2 linked regions of the Hahella sp. HNIBRBA332 genome follow. The protein of the gene in region 1 interacts with the protein of each later gene in a pairwise test. Links are inferred from orthologs where the notes say so. Each region holds a gene or a part of one and is shown on either strand. Other genes may lie near its edges.

Region 1 (7,580 bases):
CGTTGGTCAGCGCGGCGATAGCGCCGAAAATTTCCCCTTCGTGCACTTCTCCAACTTCCTGTTCATCGATAAAGACTTTCGCGTCGCCCTTCATCATGGTGTAAACGTTATCTGCTTCTTCACCCTGACGAATGATGACGTCTCCCGGTTTGTAGCGGGTAAACCCAGCCTGGGGGCGATGTTGTTCTTTACTGATATCGCCATAGGCGTGGCTGAAAAGCGTCATCAGACCGACAACATAGCTTTGCCATGTATTGGCGAGTTGTTGGTTTTCTTTCAACAGTTCCTGAAAGGCGACGGGAGAGAAGCAATCCAGTTGCACAGGATCTTCACATACATAGCTGACAGTCGCGGCCTTAATGCCGCCTTCAATGCCTGCGACATCTCCGGGTTGAAGGATGTACGCGACGCGATTATCCATGACAGCGGAGAGCATTCCGCGTCTCACCAGACACAAGTGCCCGCGGGGAATGCGCCGGAACAGATCTGTGCCGGGGTATAGCTCAATATTGTTTGGGCTGGGAGGAAGCAATCTTTGCAGGCTGCGCGCGGAGCTGTTTACGTATTCGAGTAGGCCTTCGACGGAGGCCACGTGTTCACCAAGTAAAAACATAGGTCCGGTTCCGGTTCAACGACGGTAGCGTAGGCGCGTGCCATGGGTGACTGACATTACAATCTCATCTGGAGACAGCTCTTCAGGGAAATAACAGCCTGAGATTTTGGTGCTGGCGATACTGGCGCCTTCCAGGTCCGCTTTGCGGAAATCAATGCCGCGTAGATCCGCTCCGCGAAAGTACGCGCCTTTAAGGTCGAGGCCTGATGCATCAAGGCCTCGTAAATCCAAGCCGCGAAAATCACAGAGTTCAAAGCTGGGCACAGGGGATGACTGTTTCTGCTTATTGAACTCGTCGACCTTCTCAGAACGAAGCAGTTGATAAAGAGGGTGATCTATTATCTTGACCCGTTCCATTGAGCTGCACCTCCGGAAACAATTCTGCGACTGGGCGGATAAGGCCGCCCTGAGTAAACGCTAATCGGAGCGCCGTTATTGTAACGACGCATAATCGCAGTATAGACAGAGGTTTAAGTCAAGTCATGTAGTGTTCCGTAACAAAACAGAACGATAAAACGACGCAATCGCAGTGGCTATGGAGTGAGGCGGCGCAGCTCATGCTGCGCCGAGACGTTGTACTAACTTTTCAGTCAGGGTATGGATGTCCTCTGAGCTATCCGTGGCGACCACCAGCACATGAGGCAACTCGTCTTCCTGGAACGGCTCGTCCCGGGTAAGCTGCTTGTGCATGACCTCCACACCGGCTTCCGCAGGATCATCGTTCTTTGCTTTGCGGCGGTTTAGGCGGCGCTCAATTTCATCCAATGGCACGCGGCAATCCACCACAGCGAAGGGGATGCCTTCTTCCTCCGCCACTTTTTCCATCTGCTGGCGTTGATCGTAGCGAAGAAATGTGGCGTCGATGATTACCGCCGCTCCGCAGTGCAGCAGGGCGCGGGCGGTGTCGGCGAGATGGCTGTAAGTTTTAATAGAGGCGTCTTTGTTATAGATGCCCTGATCGCTGCCGGAAGCGCCAGTATTGTCTAGATGAGAGAAACCGAACAGGCGCTTGCGCTCTACGTCCGAACGCAGACGAATAGCGCTCAAGCGTTCCAGCAAACGCGAAGTGATAGTGGATTTGCCCGTGCCGGAAACGCCATGGGTGATGAGCAGAAAGCGCGCAGGCACATCCATGTAGCTTTCCGCCAACTCCAGGTACTTGCGATATTTGCGTACCTGTTCCGCCTTGGCCTCTTCGCTCAACCCTGGCGCGCCAAGGGTAAACAGCGCCACTTTACATCTCACCATGGCGCGGTATGACTTGTAGAAAGGCAGCAACTCAGCGCCGGCGTAATCGCCAGTCAATTCCAGGTATTTATTCAAAAACCGGTAGGACAGATGTTTCATGCCCCGATCTTCCAGGTCCATCATCAGGAAGGCGAGATCGTTATAGACATCTGTCCAGCGAAAATCCTCGTTAAACTCAATGCAGTCAAACAGAGTGACTTTATCTTCAAACAGGGTTACGTTGCCAAGATGCACATCGCCATGGCATTCGCGCACGAAGCCCTTATCTTTACGCGACTGTAGAAATGGACGCAGGCGCTCGTAGGTGCTTTGCGCCCAGCCTTCGATGTATTCCAGTTGCCGTAACTCCGCAGGATCCGACAGCATCGGGCGGACCTGATCGAAGTTTTGCTGCACTGGCGCGAATACTTGCTCAGGGTCGCCAAATTCACAGCTGCTGTCAGCGACAGCGGACTCTTGCATGTGGAAGTCCGCCAGTTGCTGGCTGAGAGCGTCCAGGTAGCGGGGCAGCTTATCTGAGTCATTGGGTAGCTTGCTGAGCAGATCGTTGGGATTGAACTGCTTCATCTTGACGGCGTATTCGATCACATCGCCATCGCCGTCAATGGAAGGCTTCGCCTCTGAGCCGGTAATTCTCACCAGCCCCTGGTAAATCTCCGGCGCCAGACGGCGATTGAGCCTCAGTTCTTCCTCGCAATAGAAGCGGCGGCGCTCCAGATCTGTAAAGTTAAGAAAGCCGAAATCCATGGGTTTCTTGATTTTGTAGGCGTATGGCCCGGTCAGGATGACCCAGGAGATGTGTGTTTCGACGAGTTGAAACTGTGTGACGGGATGTCCATAGACTGCCGGATCCTGCAGCGCTTTAATTAAGCTCTCGCTCACGCGTCGCTCCTTCTTATTTAATATTGCGAGGGTTTCATGCCACTGATTGCTGAAATTGGTTATGATAACCGCCGCGACCGCCCGAAAAACAATCATCTGGCGCACATCAAACGTCCTGAAACAACGCGTTTCAACGAGAATAAAAGGCAGCCGCGCCAGCAGACTAGAGCTTAAACCATCTACATTCCCATGTCGAAACCTAAAACAGCCCGCAAGCCTGCAAATAAGCGGCCCGGCAAGAAAAAGACAGCACCAAAAAGACGCATCCTTTCAATCCTTTTTAAAGTGACTTTGGTTCTCTCCGTATTACTGGTGATTTGGACCATTTATCTGGATGCGACCGTAAGAGAAAAGTTCGAAGGCAAACGCTGGCAGCTACCTGCACAGGTGTTCGCTCGCCCCATGGAGTTTTTTCCTGGTCAGAACTATACCCGAGGGCAGGTTGAAGAAGAGCTGAAGAGCTTGGGATACCGGCGTACGGATCGTCCGGGGCAGCCGGGAACCTATTCCATGTCTTCCAGCGCGCTGGAGGTTTACAGCCGCTCGTTCAAGTTTCCCGACGGAGATCAGAAAGCGCAGAAGTTTCGCCTGGACTTCGATAGCCAAGGCGTCAGCCGAGTAAGCGCCGGCGGTACGGATACGAACTGGTCCAGACTGGAGCCGGTGGTCATCGGCGGCATTTATCCCGCCCAGCATGAAGACCGTTTACTGGTGAGCCTTAAAGAGGTTCCGGATAGTTTAAAGAAGGCGCTGGTGGCGGTAGAGGATAAGAATTTCTACTCCCACTATGGCGTATCGCCTCTATCCATAATGCGGGCGACCTGGGTGAATATTCGCGCTGGGCGCGTCGTACAGGGCGGCAGCACACTGACGCAGCAGTTGGTGAAGAACTTTTACTTGTCCAGCGATCAGACCATTTGGCGCAAGTTCAACGAGGCCATTATGGCCTTGCTGCTGGAATGGCATTACGAGAAAGATGAAATTCTGGAAGCCTATTGTAATGAGATCTTCCTGGGCCAGGCCGGCGCCCGCGCTATTCACGGCTTTGGCATGGCCAGCCAGTTCTACTTCGGCGTGCCTGTACAGGATTTGACGCCGGAGAAGTCCGCCCTCCTGGTGGCGATTGTTAAAGGCGCTTCTTACTACAACCCGCGTAAACATCCTGAGCGTGCGCAAAAGCGTCGCGATTTGGTGCTGCAGATGATGGCGGATGGCGGGGTGATCTCCAATGAGCAAAGCGTCGGCTTCAAGAACCGTCCTCTGGGTGTGGTGGCGCAGCCGCGTTATTCAGACAGTCTCTATCCCGCATTTATGGACTTGGTTCGTCAGCAGTTGGATAAAGACTATCGCGAAGAGGATTTGCAATCAGAAGGACTGCGGATCTTTACCACTCTTGACCCTCTGGTTCAAACCCAGGCTGAGTCGGCGTTGAGTAAAACGGTGAAAGGGCTGGAGCGTAATAAGGCCAATCAGGGCCTGCAAGGCGCTTTGGTGACAACCGCGTTGGACAGCGGCGAGGTCGTGGCTCTGGTCGGCGGCAAAGACGCGCAGTTCGCCGGCTTTAACCGGGCGCTTGAGGCGAAGCGGCAGATTGGCTCTCTGATCAAGCCCGTGATCGCATTGACGGCTTTGCAGGAGAAAGACAAGTACACATTGGCGACGCCGATCAAAGATGAAGCGTTTTCCATTAAATTTGAAAATGGCGATGTGTGGGCTCCGCAGAACTATGACAAACAAACCCACGGCGAAGTGACTTTGCAGCACGCGCTGGCGCATTCCCTGAACCTGGCGAATGTTCGCTTGGGGTTGGAGCTGGGCGTGCCGGCGGTATTGGATCAAGTGCGTAAGCTGGGCGTGGAGACAGATGCGGCGCCCTATCCATCGGTGCTGCTGGGGGCGCTGAATTTGACGCCGCTTCAGGTCGCTCATCTGTATCAAAACCTGGCGTCCACCGGATTTGATACGCCTTTACGGGCTATTCGCGCGGTGACAAAACCCGATGGTGAGTTGCTGACAAGATATCCTTTTGATACTCATCAGGTTGTTGATCCCGCGTCGACTTATTTGCTCCAATACGCCATGTTCGATGTCATGCGAGAAGGCACGGGCCGACGCGTCTATCAGCGCTTTCCGGAAGACTATTCCTTGGCGGGAAAAACAGGTACGACCGACGACTACCGCGACAGTTGGTTTGTCGGCTTTAATGGCCAATACCAGACGACTGTGTGGCTGGGTAAAGACGACAACAGCGTGACCCGTCTGACAGGGGCGTCCGGCGCTTTGGAAGTCTGGATGAATCTGTATCAGCGATTGCCTCAGGTGTCCTTCGTGCCCACAACTCCGGAAACGGTTGAATGGGTGTGGGTGGATAGCGCTACGGGTAAAAAGTCGGACGAAGGGTGTGACGGTTCTGTCGCCATGCCTTTCCAGCGTGGTAGCGCGCCTGTCGAAGAGGTCGCCTGCGTCGGACGCGATAATGCACTGCAGCGTTGGCTGCGTAGCTGGTGGGATGGTTAATACCGGGGAATAATAATGATGCGATTGCTGAACAGAGTTTGTGTGTTGGGAATATTGGCGGTGATGACCGGGTGTGGCGTGAACCCTTACCGTAGCGCTACGACGGAGTCGGGGCCAGAGACGGCGCAGCCTTCGACGCCAGCGGCAGAAACGGCTGCGCCGCAGCAACCGGATCGCACGGGACGGCCCGTTTCGCCTCCGGTGCGTATTTCCCGAGTGGAGCCTACGCCGGCGGCTCGTCAAATGCTGGCGAATGCTGATGCCGCCGCTCGCGAAGGACGCTACGACCAGGCGATGCTGATGGTGGAGAGGGCGCAGCGTATGTCGCCAAAGGCTGGTGATGTTTATCTGGTGATGGCGCGTTTGCATTATGAGCAGCAGCGCTACGCCAAATCCGAGCAATTGTGTCTGAAGGCGTTGTCTCTTGCAGGGGATGATAAAGCTTTCAAGGAATCCGCGATGTATTCCCTGGATAAAGCGCGTCAGGCGCAGGGTAAGTAGCGCAGACATATTTGATTTTTGAGAAAGGGGGGAGCATTTTGGACTCCCCCTTGATCTGAACTTGTTTCAATCTGGCGACGGAGGCTCCCGCCGCTCAGCATTACATCGAAGCGAACAGGCTGGAGGCCGCATCCAGCGTCGCCTGAATGTCCTCATCGGAGTGCGCTGCGCTGACAAATCCCGCCTCATAGGCGGATGGCGCCAAGTACACGCCTTTATCCAGCATGCCGTGGTAGAACTTGCGGAAACGCTCCAGGTCACAACGGGTGACTTGCTCAAAACGGGAAACTTTCTTCTCTTCACTGAAAAAGAAGCCGAACATACCGCCAACCTGGTTGACGGTCAAAGGAACGCCCGCTGCCTGTGCGCGCTCCTGCAAACCTTTCGCCAGCGCTTCAGTTTTCGCGGCCAGTGCGTCATAAAAGCCCGGTTCGCTGATCTTGTTTAGCATGGTCAAGCCACAGGCCATCGCCAGAGGGTTGCCGGACAGCGTGCCAGCCTGATAAACGGGACCCAGTGGCGCGATGTGCGACATGACGTCGCGGCGGCCGCCAAATGCACCGACCGGCAGGCCTGCGCCGATGACTTTGCCAAGCGTGGTCAGATCGGGTTTGACGCCATAAACCTGCTGAGCGCCGCCCAGAGCAACACGGAAGCCGGTCATGACTTCATCGAAGATCAGCAGAGATCCATGCTCGTCACAAACGGCGCGTAACGTCTCCAGGAAGCCGGGTTCCGGTGGGATGCAATTCATATTGCCTGCGACAGGCTCAACGATAATCGCGGCGATTTCATCCCCGTGGCGAGCGAAAACTTCTCTGACCATGATTGCGTCGTTGTAAGTCAAAGTAAGAGTGTGTTCCGCCACGCTGGCGGGAACGCCAGGGGAGTCGGGAATGCCAAGGGTCAGCGCGCCGGAGCCCGCTTTCACCAATAGTGAATCAGCATGGCCGTGATAGCAGCCTTCAAATTTGACGATCTTGTCTCTTCCGGTGAACCCCCGAGCCAGGCGGATGGCGCTCATAGTCGCTTCAGTGCCGGAGTTCACCATTCGCACCATTTCGATGGAGGGAACCAGTTCGCATACTTTCTCCGCCATATCGATTTCGATACGGGTAGGGGCGCCGAAACCCAGGCCGTTGACAAGTTGACGCTCCAGAGCCTGACGCACGTCGGGGTGGGCATGACCCAGAATCATCGGCCCCCAGGAGCCGACATAATCGATATAGCGCTTATCGTCCTCGTCATACAGATACGCCCCTTCGCCCTTGCTGAAGAATACTGGGGCTCCGCCGACACCGCGAAACGCGCGCACCGGCGAATTGACGCCGCCGGGGATATGTTGCTGGGCTCGGCTGAAAAGTTCTTCTGAGATAGTCATGCCTGTTCCTGTATCTATGGCTTAAAAAGGACAATTATGCTGCGCATTGTCGGAACTCCGGATGGGGAATGCAAATATCGGAAATCCTGCGCTTAAAAAGGACGCACCACCACCATGATGACCACGCCGACCAACACCAGCACAGGGGCTTCGTTGATCCAGCGATAAAAGACATGGCTGCGTTGATTGCGGTCTTCTTTGAATACCTCTAACAGATGCCCGCAGTAGAAGTGGTAGCCAATCAAGGCCACGACCATTGTCAGCTTCGCGTGCATCCAGCCCTGGGCGAGATAGCCCGAGAAATTGTATGACAGCAACCACAGGCCCAAGGCCACAGTAATGACCATGGACGGGGTGGCGATGCCGCGATACAGCTTGCGCTCCATGATTTTGAAGCGCTCTTTGCTTATCTCGTCCTCGCTCATGGCGTGATAGACG
Region 2 (4,811 bases), 390 kb from region 1 along the record:
CCCAACGCCAGTGCGGCGGCCGCAGCCGCCAAAGCGTTGCGAACGTTGTGCGCGCCCGGCAAGGGCAAAGTCACATCAATGTCTCCTTCTGGCGCGCACAACCGAAACGTGGAGCCGTTCAGCTCCAGGTTCACGTTTTGCGCTCTCACCATCGCAGATTCATCCATACCAAAGCTGATAACTTTGCGCGCACCCGCCATTTCCACCCATGCAGAGAAATTGGCGTCATCTTTGTTCAGCACCGCCACGCCATCCTCAGGCAAGCCGCAAACGATCTCGCCCTTGGCTTTAACAATGCTCGCCAGATCACCAAACCCTTCAACATGCACCGCCGCGGCATTATTCAGAATCGCCACCTGCGGACGCGCAAGCGCCACCGTGTAGGCGATCTCTCCCACGGCACTGGCTCCCAGCTCAAACACCGCGCTTTTGTGTCCTTCAGTCAACTGCAGGAGGCTCAAAGGCACGCCAATGTGGTTGTTAAAGTTGCCCTGGGTCTTACATACGTCGCCGCGCTGGGACAATATAGAAGCCAACAGCTCTTTCACTGTTGTCTTGCCCGCGCTCCCAGTAACAGCCGCCACTGGCCCTTTAAAGCGATTACGATTCAGTGCGCCGAGTCGTCCCAGACCAGCCAAGCTGTCCGGCACGACAATCTGCGCCACACCCGCCGCCACTTTGCGTTGCGCCAGTATAGCGACAGCGCCCTGAGCGACAGCGGCGTCTATATACTCATGACCATCGAAGCGGTCGCCTTTCAGCGCGACAAACAAAGCGCCGGAGCAATCCGCCCGGGAGTCGGTCGTTACGCGAGTAAAAGCGACATTGTCGCCTTCAGCTACGCCGCCGACCGCTTTCGCTATGTCATCTGTCAACCAGTCTCCGATCATCGTCACTATCTCTTTTTCAAATTTCGCCGTTGGCGGAACTTCGCGCGCCAGCGACAGAGGCTAGACAGTCGCGGGCTATCTCTATGTCTGAGAACGGCATGCGCCGCCCTTGAATCTCCTGATAATCCTCATGCCCTTTGCCAGCCAGCAGAATCACATCCTCCTGGGCGGCATGCTCCACCGCGAAGCGGATAGCGTCATTTCGAGGACGCACCAATTGAAAGTGCGCGCCTTGGTCTGCGCCTTTCAATATCTGGGCGACGATACTTTCTGGATCCTCCCCGCGAGGATTGTCATCAGTCAGCACCACTTCATCCGCATACTGCGCAGCGACTGCGCCCATCAAAGGCCGCTTGCCTGGATCACGGTCGCCGCCACACCCAAACACACACCAAAGACGTCCGGCGCAGTGCCTCCGCGCGGCCTTCAGCGCAACTTCCAAAGCATCCGGCGTATGTGCGTAATCCACCACGACAGTCGGCGCCTTGTCTTCATGCAGCGGTTGCATACGTCCAGCCACTGGCGTCAATCGCGCCATCTGCTGACGCACAGCCTGCGGCTCCGCCTTCAACGCCGACATGGCCGCACATGCAGCCAACGCATTGGATAAATTAAACTCGCCAACCAGCGCCAGCCGCGCCGGTTCCCGCGTCGCGCCAAAATCAAGCTCGAAGCTCATTCCATCCGCGTCAAAATGTACGTCTTCCGCACACACATCCGCCGCGCTCAGATCTCGTTTTCCTACGCTGAACGTCAGCGTTTTCGGCCCTTTCAGCTCTTGCGCCCATCGCTCGCCGTAAGGGTCGTCCTGATTGAAAACTCTCCAGCGCACTGAACCCGACAAGAACAGCCGCTTTTTGGCTTCAGCGTACGCCTCAAGCGTGCCGTGGTAATCCAAATGATCCCGAGTGATGTTGGTCAGTACCGCCACATCAAAATTAACGCCCGCCACTCTATCCTGATCCAGCGCATGAGAGGACACTTCCATCGCCACCAGCTCAATGCCTTCATCGCGCAGCTCCGCCAGCACCCGGTGCAAAGACACCGCATCCGGCGTGGTATGCGTCGTTGCCTTCAGGCTGCCCGGACGACCGTAACCAAGCGTGCCGACTACTGCGGCTGACATTCCCAGCCCTTCCGCCAGTTGCGCGACGTAATGAGTGACGGAAGACTTGCCGTTAGTGCCGGTAACTCCCACCACTTTCATGCGATGCGTCGCCTGCCCGAAAAACCGGTGCGCGACAATCCCGACTACTGGCCGCACATTGTCGAGCTCAATAAAGACCACATCGCCTTTTTCATAAACGTGCTGACGCGTTCCCGGCAGCAGCACTGCACGAGCACCTCTGGCCAAAGCATCTTCCACATACTGAGCGCCGTTTGAACTGACGCCCTCAGCTGCGATAAACAAAGCGCCGCTGGTAACTTTTCTGCTGTCCAGTTGGATATCAGACAGCCAGCAATCCAAAGCGGCCGGCACTTCCGTGATCCCTTTCAACAGTTCCGCCAGTCGTTGTTGCGCGACACCTGGCATATCAGCCTCCATTCCTTTTGCTGTCGGAGCCGCTTGCTCCTGCGACCATAGGGATAGTCCGATCCGGCGCCACGTTCAGCAGGCGCAACGCATTAGCCACCACTCTGGCGAAAACCGGCGCAGAGACTTCTCCACCGTAATATTCCGAGCCCTGCGGTTCACTCATCACGATCGCCATCGCCAGTCTGGGCTTCTCAACCGGCGCCAAGCCTGCAAACACCGCGTTATAAGCGTCATCCGCATACCCATGCTCACCCACTTTGTGAGTAGTGCCTGTTTTCCCCGCCACACGATACTCGGCGACGTGCGCTCGGGTTCCAGTACCGCCTTTCAGCACCACTGTCTCCAGCATTTCCCTGATCTGCCTGGAAATGCCAGCCGGCATAACCTGTTGCGGAGCAACGCCTTGCTGCCCGCCCCTGATCAAACTTACTGGCATGCGCACGCCATCGGCTGCGATCGCCATATACGACTGCGCCAACTGCAGCGCAGTAACGGACAGCCCGTAACCATATGACAGCGTCGCCAGACGAATAGGCTGCCACTTGGTGAAGTTCGGCAATACACCTACCGCTTCCCCTGGAAACTCAATGCCGGACGACTGTCCAAAGCCGGCTTGGTAGAAGGTTTCAAAAACCGCTTCTCCGCCGACTTTCAGCGCCACCTTGCTGGTGCCGACGTTACTGGACTTGGTGATAATGGAAACCAGGTCCAGAGTGCCGTAGTCGCGAGCGTCGCGAATTGTCTGACCATTCAAACGCAGGAAACCCGGACTGGTGTTGATCCGGGTTTCTGCTGTAAAACTCCCTGTCTTAAGCGCCGCGGCTATCGACAAGGGTTTGACGGTAGACCCGGGCTCGAACAAATCCGTCACCGCCCGATTTCGCAACCCCGAGGGGTTCATACTGTCTCGATTGTTGGGGTTGAACGAGGGCTGATTCACCATCGCCAACACCTCTCCGGTCCTCACATCCAATATCACTAATGACCCGGATTTGGCGTGGTGCGCCTCAACCGCCGCCTTCAACTCCCGATACGCCATATACTGCAGACGCAAATCGATGCTGAGTTGCAAATCAGTACCGGACTGCGCGTCCTGCAGCAGGCTCAAATCTTTGATCACATACCCGCGGCGGTCTTTCAGCACTTTCTTGCTGCCATTAACGCCGCGCAAGTACTCGTCAAAAGCCAGCTCAACGCCTTCCTGGCCTTTCTCGTCGATATCCGTGATACCTACGATATGCGCCGCCACCTCCCCAGCAGGGTAATAGCGTTTGAATTCGCGCTTTGCGTACAACCCCTGCAGTTTCAGCTCCATCGCCAGTCGTCCGGTTTCTGGCGATAGTTGACGCTGTACGTATATGAACTCTTTGCTCTTATGACGGCGCAGTCGCTTCACCATCTCGTCGGATTGCATGCCAAGCAAATCCGCCAGCTTACGCCAGCCTTCATCATTCTCCTGCGCTTCTTGGGGGTTCGCCCACAATGTCACGACCGGCGCGCTGACCGCCAAAGGCTCGCCATTGCGATCCAGTATCTTGCCGCGGGTCGCCTGAATCGGCTCGACCCGAACGGTGCGCATATCGCCTTGCGAGCGCAGGAATTCATGATTAATCACCTGCAAATCAACGACGCGCCAGACCAGCACAATAAAACACGCAACCAGCATGATAGCCACGGCATAGTAACGCCAAAGCATAGCCGGAGCCGCTTGCCCGCTCTCGGCCTGCTCCATGGCCCCACGCCGAGCTGTCCGCCGGTCGTTGGCTTTCATCTCACAATCTCTATTTTGGTGGCGTCAGGCACATGCATACCGAAGCGCTGATCTGCAATCTGCTCCACTCGGCTATGAGCGCTCCAGGCGCTTTCTTCCAGCAATAGCTGGGTCCATTCACGCTCGTAGCGGTCTTTATCCCGCTGCAGCGTCTGCAGCTCAATAAACTGCTGCCGATTCAAGTGCACTGCATAAACCGTGGCGACGCCGGACACCACCAGAGTCGCCAGCAATGACAAAGTAATCAGCGCCCGCCCCTTGATCATGCTTGCAGCAAGGCGGCACGTCTCACCCCACCACTCCAATACGACAGGCAAAATCGGCTCACGAACCGTTTTGCTGCGTCTCGTCGTCAGTGGCGTAGCCTGACCTGTAGAACGAATCAAAATCATCAACATTTCTCCAATACACGCATTACGGCGCTGCGCGCCCGTACATTGGCTGCGACTTCAGTTTCGCCTGCGCGGATTTTCTTACCTACCAATTTGGCTTTGGGTGGCGCGTCATCCACCACCGGCAGCCATTTCGGGGTCTTGGGCCCTCGCACAATATCTCGCATGTACTGTTTGACCATGCGGTCTTCGAGAGAATGGAAGCTGATAACCGTCAAGCG

The links. Proteins that work in one complex are often made in the same cells at the same time.
Region 2: the proteins of mrcB (region 1) and O5O45_RS30745 interact in binary tests that used the Escherichia coli proteins (3 or more experiments, as listed by UniProt). The link is inferred for Hahella sp. HNIBRBA332 from one-to-one orthologs.

The regions. Positions count from the first base shown.
Region 1 is NZ_CP132203.1:6,512,272-6,519,851, forward strand. Bases 2,587-5,596 are described here. They hold mrcB (penicillin-binding protein 1B), read left to right. Parts: upstream 2,587-2,932; coding sequence 2,933-5,260; downstream 5,261-5,596. Other genes in these bases: O5O45_RS28950 (bifunctional aminoglycoside phosphotransferase/ATP-binding protein), read right to left, coding at 2,587-2,743; O5O45_RS28955 (hypothetical protein), read left to right, coding at 2,780-2,917; O5O45_RS28965 (tetratricopeptide repeat protein), read left to right, coding at 5,276-5,596. In the rest of the region: O5O45_RS28940 (cyclic nucleotide-binding domain-containing protein), read right to left, coding at 1-613; O5O45_RS28945 (pentapeptide repeat-containing protein), read right to left, coding at 629-970; more of O5O45_RS28950, read right to left, coding at 1,169-2,586; more of O5O45_RS28965, read left to right, coding at 5,597-5,761; hemL (glutamate-1-semialdehyde 2,1-aminomutase), read right to left, coding at 5,862-7,142; protoporphyrinogen oxidase HemJ, read right to left, coding at 7,235-7,580. UniProt on the Escherichia coli protein: Cell wall formation. Synthesis of cross-linked peptidoglycan from the lipid intermediates.
Region 2 is NZ_CP132203.1:6,905,557-6,910,367, reverse strand. Bases 1,813-4,811 are described here. They hold O5O45_RS30745 (peptidoglycan D,D-transpeptidase FtsI family protein), read right to left. Parts: upstream 4,199-4,811; coding sequence 2,426-4,198; downstream 1,813-2,425. Other genes in these bases: rsmH (16S rRNA (cytosine(1402)-N(4))-methyltransferase RsmH), read right to left, coding at 4,590-4,811; ftsL (cell division protein FtsL), read right to left, coding at 4,195-4,590; O5O45_RS30750 (UDP-N-acetylmuramoyl-L-alanyl-D-glutamate--2,6-diaminopimelate ligase), read right to left, coding at 1,813-2,424. In the rest of the region: O5O45_RS30755 (UDP-N-acetylmuramoyl-tripeptide--D-alanyl-D-alanine ligase), read right to left, coding at 1-875; more of O5O45_RS30750, read right to left, coding at 907-1,812. UniProt on the Escherichia coli protein: Essential cell division protein that catalyzes cross-linking of the peptidoglycan cell wall at the division septum. Required for localization of FtsN.